Regions from separate parts of the Streptomyces sp. NRRL F-5755 genome, predicted to be linked through region 1. Evidence: riboswitches for the same ligand, from Rfam matches in the RefSeq annotation. Region 1 holds a riboswitch; the other holds the start of a gene.

Region 1 (5,331 bases):
CCCCGCCGCCCGTGCCGGAGAGGCTGCCCATCGAGGCGGAGGGCGTCGCGGGGCCCGTGCGCCGCCAGTCCACGTACTTGTCCGGGATCTCCTCCAGGAAGCGGGAGGGCGGGTTGTACGACGGCTGGCCCCAGGCGCTGCGCATCGTGGAGCGGGTCACGTAGAGCCGTTCGCGGGCGCGGGTGATGCCGACGTACGCCAGGCGGCGCTCCTCCTCCAGCTCCTTGGTCTGGCCGAGCGCGCGCATGTGCGGGAAGACGCCGTCCTCCATGCCGGTCAGGAAGACGGTGGGGAACTCCAGGCCCTTGGCGGTGTGCAGCGTCATGAGGGTGATGACGCCGGTGCCCTCCTCGTCCTCGTCCGGAATCTGGTCGGAGTCGGCGACCAGCGCGACCTGCTCCAGGAAGTCGGCGAGGGTGCCGGGGTTCTCCTCGCCGCGGTCCTGCTCGAATTCGAGGGCGACGGCGGCCAGTTCCTGGAGGTTCTCGATGCGGGTCTCGTCCTGCGGGTCGGTCGAGGACTGGAGCTCGGCCAGATAGCCCGTACGCTCCAGGACCGCCTCCAGGACAGTGGCGGGGCCCGCGCCGGACTCGACGATGGTCCGCAGCTCCTCCATGAGCGTGTTGAAGCGCTTGACGGCGTTGGCGGAGCGCGCGGCCATGCCGTACGCCTCGTCGACGCGGCGCAGCGCCTGCGGGAAGGTGATCTTCTCGCGGGCGGACAGCGCGTCGATCATCGCCTCGGCGCGCTCGCCGATGCCGCGCTTGGGCACGTTCAGGATGCGGCGCAGCGGGACGGTGTCCTCGGGGTTGGCGAGGACGCGCAGGTACGCGAGGACGTCGCGGACCTCCTTGCGCTCGTAGAAGCGCACACCGCCGACGACCTTGTAGGGCAGGCCGACCCGGATGAAGATCTCTTCGAAGACGCGGGACTGGGCGTTGGTGCGGTAGAAGACCGCGACATCGCCCGCCTTGGCGTCGCCCGCGTCGGTCAGCCGGTCGATCTCGTCGGCGACGAACTGGGCCTCGTCGTGCTCGGTGTCGGCGACGTAGCCGATGATGCGGGGGCCCTCGCCGGCGTCCGTCCACAGGTTCTTGGGGCGGCGGTTCTCGTTGCGCTCGATGACGGCGTTGGCGGCGCTGAGGATCGTCTGGGAGGAGCGGTAGTTCTGCTCCAGCATGATCGTCGTGGCGTCCGGATAGTCCTCCTCGAACTGGAGGATGTTACGGATCGTGGCGCCGCGGAACGCGTAGATCGACTGGTCGGCGTCACCGACCACGCACAGCTCACCGGCCGACTCGGCAGGCCCCACCAGCTCCCGTACGAGGGTGTACTGGGCGTGGTTGGTGTCCTGGTACTCGTCGACGAGGACGTGCCGGAAGCGGCGGCGGTAGTGATCGGCGACATCGGGGAACGCCTGGAGGAGGTTGACCGTGGTCATGATGATGTCGTCGAAGTCCAGGGCGTTGGCCTCCCGCAGCCGGGCCTGGTACATCGTGTACGCCTCGGCCACCGACTTCTCGAACCCGTCGGCAGCCTGCTGCGCGAAGGTCTCCTCGTCGATGAGCTCGTTCTTGAGGTTGGAGACCTTGGCGCTGAAGGACTTGGGCGGGAACCGCTTGGGGTCGAGGTCCAGATCCCGGCAGACCAGGGCCATCAGGCGCTTGGAGTCGGCCGCGTCGTAGATCGAGAAGGACGACGTGAAGCCCAGCTTCTTGGACTCGCGGCGCAGGATGCGCACGCACGCGCTGTGGAAGGTGGAGACCCACATGGCGTTCGCACGGGGGCCCACCAGGTCCTCGACGCGCTCCTTCATCTCGCCCGCGGCCTTGTTGGTGAAGGTGATCGCGAGGATCTGGCCGGGGTGCACACCGCGGGCGCCGAGCAGGTGCGCGATGCGGTGCGTCAGGACGCGGGTCTTGCCGGAGCCGGCGCCCGCGACGATGAGCAGCGGCCCGCCGCTGTGCACCACGGCGGCCTTCTGCTGGTCGTTCAGCCCCTCCAGGAGGGCGGCGGGGTCCACCGCGGGGCGGGGGGCGCCGTCGCGGTAGTACGGGTCGCGGCCCGGGCCCACGGCGTGCGGGATGCCGCCGGGCACGTCGAAGCGCCCGCCGAACAGGTCGGCCGGGATCTCCTCCTGTGCCGGACCGCTCTCGTCCTCGGGAGGCGGCGGGGGCCCCTCATCCGTGGGTTCGAGGTCCGCCAGGAAACTGTCGTCAAAGAGGCTGCTCATCGCCCATCGAGTGTAGGCCGCCGCACTGACAGCCCGGCCCGAACCGCGAAAACCGGCCGTGTGACCTGGCCCGCCTCCCCCGGCGGGTGGCGGGCGTCACAGGACACGCACCGGTCGCGGAAAGATCACGAAAAGGTTTCGGGCATATCGCACATCAGCCTTCCCAGGAGCCACACGGGTTGGCTACCGTGCTCGCTCGGGCAGCCCGCCGTCCCCGCGGTCGAACAGCGTCCGCACGGGCCGCCCCCGCCGAGTCCGGCCCTGCCGCCAGGCATCCGGAGCCGGGGACCCACACGTACCACCGGGGTGAATCGGCCGGTACGGCGCGAGGTGCCGGGGCACGCGCCCCCAGGACCTCTCCCGCAGCCGTACAGGCCGTAGGGCAAGCCTTCCGCAGTGGCCCGAACCCGACAGCTAACCCGGTAGGCGGTCCACGGAAGGAGGCGCCGACCTTGGCGTCGCACCGCAAGCCGCGCACCCGCATACTCACCTCCCCCGGTAGCCGACGTACGGCCGCCGGGCTCACCACCGCAGCCCTCGCCTCGGTCACCCTGCTCTCGCAGACGGCCGAAGCCGCGCCGAGCCAGCCGAAGCAGTCCATCGAAGAGGTCAAGCAGAAGGTCGACGACCTCTACCGGCAGGCCGAAGTGGCGACCCAGAAGTACAACGCCGTCAAGGAGCAGGCCGACGAGCAGCGCGGCACCGTCGACCGCCTCCTGGACGACACCGCACGGCGCACCCAGAAGATGAACGACGCCCGGCGCCAGTTGGGCACGTACGCCGCGGCCCAGTACCGCAGCGGCGGCATCAGCCCGACCGCGCAGCTGCTCCTGGCCCGTAACCCGCAGCAGTTCGCGGACCGCAGCCACCTGATGGACCAGCTGACCGGCGCGCAGAAGAAGGCCGTCAGCGACTATCAGGAGCAGCAGGCCAAGGCCGTACGCCAGCGGGCCGAGGCGTCCCGGAGCCTGGAGCGGCTCACCGAGACGCAGGCATCCCTGAAGGAGTCCAAGAAGGACGTCCAGGCCAAGCTGGCCGAGGCCCGGCAGCTGCTGTCCCGGCTGACCGCCCAGGAGAAGGCGCGGCTGGCGGAGCTGGAGCGCAAGAAGGAGGCCGAGGCCAAGCGCAAGGCCGAGGAGCTGGCCCGTAAGCAGGCCGAGAAGGAGCGCAAGGAGCGGGAGGACCGCAAACAGCACGACAATCCGGACCCGGGCACCGGAACGCCGGATGGCGGTTCCGGCGGGTCCGGTGGCTCCGGCAGCGGTACGTCCGACGGTTCGTACGCGACCAAGGCCGCCAAGGCGCTCGCGTTCGCCCGCGCGCAGATGGGCAAGCCGTACGTCTGGGGCGCGACGGGCCCGAACTCCTACGACTGCTCCGGCCTGACGCAGGCGGCCTGGAAGGCGGCGGGCGTCTCGCTGCCCCGTACGACCTGGGACCAGGTGAAGGCCGGCGACCGGGTGGCGACCAAGGACCTCAAGCCCGGTGACCTGGTGTTCTTCTACAACGACATCAGCCACGTCGGCATGTACATCGGCGACGGCAAGATGATCCACGCCCCCAAGCCGGGGGCCAGTGTGCGGGTCGAGTCGATCTACTACATGCCGATCTACGGGAGCGTGCGGCCGGCATGAGAAGAGGGCCGTGGGGTGCGCCCCACGGCCCTCGGCAGGTCCTCAGCGGTTGCTGCTCACGTCCACAGCAGCGCGATGAAGATGTTGACCACCGTCAGCAGCCCCACCGCCAGGAAGAAGGGCTTCTCCACCTTCTCCTCGTCGCGCTTCACGTAGACCAGGCCCAGGATCACGACCAGTACGGCGAGCTTCACGCCCAACTTGATGTTGTTGAGCGAGTGGTCCTGGGCCTGGTTGAGGCCGACCAGGATGACGCCGGTCACCAGCATCGTCAGCGCGCCGTGCAGCATGGCCGGCACGAAGCGGGCGGTGCCCGCGCTCATCGGCTTCAGCTGGGTCAGGAAGCCGCCGAGCAGCGACGCGATGCCGATGATGTGCAGACCCACGAAGACCTTGGTCACTACGTCCATAGTGGTGGATCGTAGCCCTCGCCTACCACGGCTTCGTACTCAGGTCCGCCTCTCTTCCACTCCGGTCGGAGTCCGCTTCCGTCATGCCTTCGAGACGTGCGGCAACGGGCAGGCGTACACACCGACAGGGCGAGAACGAGCAATACCCGTCAACCCGTCCCCCTTTTGTGGTGCCGAGGTTTAGCGTCCTCAATCAGGCGGCCGACTCCCCACCGCCGCCGGATTCCGCCCCGGCGGTCGTCGGCCGTCCCCGCCGAGAGGAACGGCGGCGGCCCGCTCCCCCTGTTACGGGTCGCCGCCGGACCCAGGAAGGCGGGCGCCGGAACGACGAAGCCTCTGTCCGTACGATGACCCGCCTTAAGATCGGCCGTATGAACCTCCCTATAGATACGGCCGGTTCGCACTTTCCCTCCCCCTCCTCCCCTCCCCCCGCCGTGCACCCGGACCTCGTCCGGACCTGGGTGCACGGCTTGGCGCGGTGCCGTGGCGCCGTGCCCCCCGTCGCAGTCCACGGCGGCTTCTACGTCGAGGTCCGTGTCCCCGTCTGGTCGCACCGCTACGTCTTCCCCGCCGCCGACCCGGGCGTCCTCCGCGACCTCACCGCATCGATCACCACCCCCAACCTGTGGATCAACGTCTGCGCCCCGCGCTCGGAAGTCGCCCCCGTCCTGCCTGCCACCTGGGAGATCACCGAGCCGCAGTTCCTGATGTCGGCCGCTCTGCCCCCGGTGCCCGCCCCTGTGGCGGCGCCGGCCGGCTACACCGTCGAGACGGCGGACGAGGACGGCACCGGCGTCTACCAATGCCGCGTTCTGGACGCTGCCACCGGCCATCTCGCCGCCCGGGGACGGGCCGGTCTCACCGACGCCTCCGCGCCCCCGTCGGCGGTCTTCGACATGATCAGCACCTGTGCGGCGCACCGCCGTCGTGGCCTGGGCCGCCTCGTCATGAACGCGCTGACGGCCCACATGGTCCGGCTGGGCGCCGCCCGCGGCATCCTCGTGGCCAGCCCCGCCGGGCGGGCCCTCTACCGGTCCCTGGGGTGGCGGCTGCA
Region 2 (5,331 bases), on a different contig from region 1:
GGTGCAGGAGGTCGCCAAGGCCCGGCTGCGCCCCGACAACCGCGCGGTCCTCGTGTACGAGCCGACCGAGCCGACCGCCGCCGAGGACAACGACGAGGAGGCGGCCCAGTGAGCGACGCCGTCAGCAGCACGATGACCTTCCACCCGCAGCCGGCCGGCGGCGAGCCCAAGCCGTGGGCCTTCCCCGCCCCCGAGCGCGCGCAGCTGCCCAACGGCCTGACGGTCCTGCGCAGCCACCGCCCCGGTCAGCAGGTCGTCGCCGTCGAGATCGACATCGTCGCGCCCCTGGAGGCCGAGCCCGAGGGCCTGGACGGCGTCGCCACGATCATGGCGCGGGCCCTGTCCGAGGGGACCGACAAGCACGATGCCGAGCAGTTCGCCGCCGAGCTGGAGCGCTGCGGCGCCACCCTGGACTCGCACGCCGACCACCCCGGCGTCCGCGTCTCCCTGGAGGTCCCGGCCTCCCGGCTGGACAAGGCGCTCGGCCTGCTCGCCGACGCCCTGCGCGCGCCCGCCTTCCCGGACGGCGAGGTCGAGCGCCTGGTGGGCAACCGCCTCGACGAGATCCCGCACGAGCTGGCCAACCCGGCCCGGCGCGCCGCGATGGCCCTGTCCAAGGAGCTGTTCCCGGCCGACTCGCGGATGTCCCGGCCGCGCCAGGGCACCGAGGAGACCGTCTCCCGTATCGACGCCGCGGCCGTCCGCGCCTTCTACGAGGCCCACGTCCGCCCCGCGACGGCCACCGCCGTCATCGTCGGCGACTTCACCGGCGTCGACGTGGACGCGGCCCTGGCGGAGAGCCTCGGCACGTGGACGGGTTCGCCCGCCGAGCCGGTCAGGGCCAGCCCGATCTCGGCCGACGACACCGGCCGCGTGGTGATCGTCGACCGCCCCGGCGCCGTACAGACCCAGCTGCTCATCGGCCGCATCGGTCCGGACCGGCACGACCGTGTCTGGCCCGCGCAGGTCCTCGGCACGTACTGCCTCGGCGGCACCCTCACCTCCCGCCTGGACCGGGTGCTGCGCGAGGAGAAGGGCTACACCTACGGGGTGCGCGCCTTCGGCCAGGTGCTGCGCTCCTCGGCCGACGGCGACGGCGCCGCGATGCTCGCCATCAGCGGCTCGGTGGACACCGCCTCCACCGGCCCGGCGCTGGAGGACCTGTGGAAGGTGCTGCGCACCCTCGCGGCGGAGGGCCTGACGGACGAGGAGCGGGACGTGGCCGTCCAGAACCTGGTCGGTGTCGCGCCCCTGAAGTACGAGACCGCGGCGGCGGTCGCCGGCACCCTCGCCGACCAGGTCGAGCAGCAGCTCCCGGACGACTACCAGGCGCAGCTCTACCTCCGGCTGGCGCGGACCGGCACGGTCGAGGCGACCGCCGCGGCCGTCAACGCCTTCCCGGTGGACCGGCTGGTGACCGTCCTGGTGGGCGACGCGGCCGAGATCGAGGAGCCCGTCAAGGCGCTCGGCATCGGCGAGGTGACGGTGGTCAAGGGCTGACGGCCCGTCACGGGCGTCGCCCGGCCCCGGCGGCCGGCGGGTCATGATCCGTCCGGGTGACGCGATGTCATGAAGCGGATCCAGTGGTGCGCCCGCGCCACTGGATCTTCTTTATGTCCCAATTGCGGGGGGTGGTTGCGTGATGGACGTGTGGCGTACGGCACAAAAGCGGGGTTCTGTTTGCCGTTCGAAAGTGGCCCCGTTTAGCGTCGATCCGGCTGTCCGCGGGATCACCGCCGCAACCGCGGCACGGACAGTCATCGCCGAGTCCCCGTACGGCGCGAGCCAGGGGAGCCGGGGACCCACGTCCCTTGGGGTGAATCGGACGCCTTCCCGGAGGCGCCCGTAGGAGACCTTCCTGCTCCGAACCCGTCAGCTAACCCGGTAGGCGAGAGGGAAGGAAAGGACACAGCCAGCCCATGGCGTTCACCCGTGGCACCGGGAAGCACCGTGGTCCGAGCCGCAGCGCTCGGGCGACCCGCAACCTGGCGGGCATAGCCACGCTCGCCGCCTCCGGCGTCGTCGCCACCGTCGCCTCCCCGGCGCTGGCGGCAGGAAACCCGGACGAGGCGAACACCCACGACACCGGCTTCCACCAGGCCGTCGTCCTCGGCGACGAGCTCGCCGAGCAGGTCGAGGCGCAGGCCGACGCGCAGCAGGAGGCCGCCGACGCGGCCGCCGCGCAGGCCAGGGCCGAGGCCGAGGCACGTCAGCAGGCCGCGGAGGCCAAGCGCAAGGCCGAGGCCGAGGCCAAGAAGCAGCGGGAGGCCGAGGAGCGCGCCGCCCGCGAGGCCGAGCGCAAGCGCCTGCTGACGTACGTCGCCCCCGTCGACGGCTCCTACGTCTCCACCAGCTACAAGGCGTCCAGCGGCCTGTGGTCCTCCGGCAGCCACACCGGCATCGACTTCCACGCCGACTCCGGGACCACCGTCCACGCCGTGGGCTCCGGCACCGTCGTCGAGGCCGGCTGGGGCGGCGCGTACGGGAACAACGTCGTCATCAAGATGAACGACGGCACCTACACCCAGTACGGCCACCTGTCGTCCATCAGCGTCTCGGTCGGCCAGACCGTCACGCCGGGCCAGCAGATCGCCCTGTCGGGCAACACCGGCAACACCACCGGGCCGCACCTGCACTTCGAGGCCCGCACCTCGGCCCAGTACGGCTCCGACATGGACCCGGTCGCCTACCTGCGCTCGCACGGCGTCAACGTCTGACGTACACCCCGTCCCCACCCGGTGCCCCGGCCCTCACGGCCGGGGCACCGGCGTTTCCGGAATCACCGGCCCGCCGGTGCCGTGTTTCCCGGCTGGCCAAAAAATATCCATGAATGCGCCGCGGCCGTCGGAAATCCCGTCCCCGTCGAATAGAGTCACGTCGAATGCCGCCGCCCGGCGGCAATAGGCGGACGTTTCCCGGGAATGACGGCGGAGGCACGGACGATGCGAGGCCATATTTCCGCGCATGCGGTGTGCACGGCGATGCGGGACGACATCGTATCCGGCGTCCTCCCGCCGGGCAGCCGGCTGATCGAGGAGTTGCTGGCCGGCCGGTACGGAGTCTCCCGCGTCCCCGTGCGCGAGGCGCTGCGCACACTGGAGTCGGAGGGCTTCGTCACCATCCGGCACCACGCGGGCGCCTGCGTGGCCGCGCCCACGGAGCGCGAGGCGGCCGACCTCCTGGACATCCGCGGCCTGCTGGAGCCGCTGGGCGCGGCCCGCGCCGCCGCCCGCCGCACCGCCGCCCATCTGAAGGTGCTGCGCGGCATCGTCCGGCTGGGCCGGGAGCGCGCCCGGCACGGCCAGCGCGCCGAGCTGCGCCAACTGGACGGCTGGTTCCACGAGACGCTCGCCCAGGCGTCCGGCAGCGCGAGCCTGGCGGCGCTCCTCACCCAGCTCCGGCGCAAGATCGACTGGATGTACGCGGTCGAGCCGGCGGCCCGCGAGGAGCGCTCCTGGGAGGAGCACGGCGCGGTGCTGGACGCGGTGAGCCGGGGCGACGCGGAGCGGGCGCGCACCCTGATGGCGGCGCATGTCGAGCGCTCGCGCGGGGCGTACATGCTGCGGGCCGAAGTGCCGGGCCCGGCCGTGAGGACCCCGAAACAGCCCGTCAACACGGTGAGCGAACGGAATTAACACATCCGCCGTATACAAGAGCGGGACACGGATTCTTCGAAAGGGCGGCAGCAGCGCGGATGGGGAGCGCCCGGGAAATCGCGCGCCCCAGATATCACGCGCTGCGGTGAATTGCCGTACGGAATTCTCCGGCCGGGCCTGCCCGAATCCGGCGCGCACGGCAGCCGATAAGGCCCCACCCGTATCGCGGTAAGGCCCCCATGGCCGTACCGGAACGCGTGAGAAGGCAAAAGCAACGGCCCCGCCCGGCGCCGGTCCACCCGGTCACCGCGGCGGGGCCGCGCGCACCTCGATCCGCGAAGCGGTTCAGACGGTCTCCGGGAGCTCCTCAAGGCCCTCGGCGACCAGCTTGGCGAGACGGTCGAGCGCGGCGTCGGCGCCCTCGGCGTCGGAGGCCAGCACGATCTCCTCGCCGCCCTGGGCGCCGAGGCCCAGCACGGCCAGCATGGAGGCCGCGTTGACCGGGTTGCCGTCGGCCTTGGCGATCGTCACCGGAACCCCGGAGGCGGTGGCAGCACGAACGAAGATCGAGGCGGGGCGGGCGTGCAGACCCTCGGCCCAACCGACATTGACGCGGCGCTCAGCCATGGTGTTGCCCTTCAAGTCGTCGAAGTTGTCTAGACCAGTGTCTCATGATGCCGGGAGTGCTCCGGCAGGCCGCGGCGGGGTGCGCCACCGGCCGTCGGCACGCTACCTGCTGGTCACGGACGTACGGCCGAAACGTCCGCCATCCGGAACCGCCGGCCGCGGCCGGGGCCGCCCGGACCCCCGCGGCGGCGCGTGCCGAGCCGGTTGTCGGTGGTGGGTCGTACGCTGTGCCCCATGCACAGCACGTCGGACAGCGCCAGCGTCTACCCGGCCCACTGGGAAGCCGATGTCGTGCTGCGCGACGGCGGCACCGCCCGTATCCGCCCCATCGCCCCCGACGACGCCGAGCGCCTGGTCTCCTTCTACGAGCAGGTCTCGGACGAGTCGAAGTACTACCGCTTCTTCGCGCCCTACCCCCGCCTGTCCGACCGCGACGTGCACCGCTTCACCCACCACGACTACGTGGACCGGGTCGGCCTGGCCGCCACCGTCGGCGGCGAGTTCATCGCCACCGTCCGCTACGACCGCATCGACGAGCGCGGCCGCCCCGCCAAGGAGCCCGGCGCCGACCAGGCCGAGGTCGCCTTCCTGGTGCAGGACGCCCACCAGGGTCGCGGCGTGGCCTCCGCGCTCCTGGAGCACATCGCCGCGGTCGCCCGCGAGCGCGGCATCCGCCGGTTCGCCGCCGAGGTGCTGCCCGCCAACACCAAGATGATCAAAGTCTTCACGGACGCCGGGTACACCCAGCAGCGCACCTTCGAAGACGGTGTGGTGCGCCTGGAGTTCGACCTGGAGCCCACCGAGCAGTCCATGGCCGTCATGCGCGGCCGCGAGCAGCGCGCCGAGGCCCGCTCCGTACAGCGCCTGCTCGCGCCCGGCTCGGTCGCCGTCGTCGGCACCGGCCGCGCCCCCGGCGGCGTCGGCCGCTCCGTTCTGCGCAACCTCCGCGACTCCGGCTTCACGGGCCGGGTCTACGCGGTCAACCACGCCTTCCCCGAGGGCGGCACCCGCCTCGACCCCGAGGGCGTGCCAGGACACCGCTCGGTGGCCGAGATCCCCGAGCCCGTCGATCTCGCGGTGCTCGCGGTGCCCGCCGCCCAGGTCCCCG

What was found. A riboswitch is a leader RNA that binds a small molecule or an ion and turns the genes downstream of it on or off. The one in region 1 is predicted to bind cyclic di-AMP.
Region 2: it holds a riboswitch for cyclic di-AMP, as region 1 does, so the genes downstream of both, ADK86_RS02845 (M23 family metallopeptidase) here and ADK86_RS15990 (NlpC/P60 family protein) in region 1, are expected to answer to the same signal.

What each region holds. Positions count from the first base shown of each region.
Region 1 covers NZ_LGCW01000161.1:2,936-8,266, reverse strand. Annotated here, with positions in the region: gene pcrA (DNA helicase PcrA) at 1-2,233, opposite strand, end outside; cyclic di-AMP (ydaO/yuaA leader) riboswitch at 2,486-2,678, shown strand; gene ADK86_RS15990 (NlpC/P60 family protein) at 2,686-3,867, shown strand; gene ADK86_RS15985 (hypothetical protein) at 3,924-4,277, opposite strand; gene ADK86_RS15980 (GNAT family N-acetyltransferase) at 4,769-5,331, shown strand, end outside.
Region 2 covers NZ_LGCW01000013.1:24,503-29,833, forward strand. Annotated here, with positions in the region: gene ADK86_RS02835 (M16 family metallopeptidase) at 1-112, shown strand, start outside; gene ADK86_RS02840 (M16 family metallopeptidase) at 133-1,500, shown strand; gene ADK86_RS45580 (hypothetical protein) at 1,570-1,707, shown strand; cyclic di-AMP (ydaO/yuaA leader) riboswitch at 1,752-1,906, shown strand; gene ADK86_RS02845 (M23 family metallopeptidase) at 1,920-2,717, shown strand; gene ADK86_RS02850 (GntR family transcriptional regulator) at 2,943-3,635, shown strand; gene ADK86_RS02855 (HPr family phosphocarrier protein) at 3,942-4,223, opposite strand; partial or broken gene ADK86_RS02860 (GNAT family N-acetyltransferase) at 4,458-5,331, shown strand, end outside.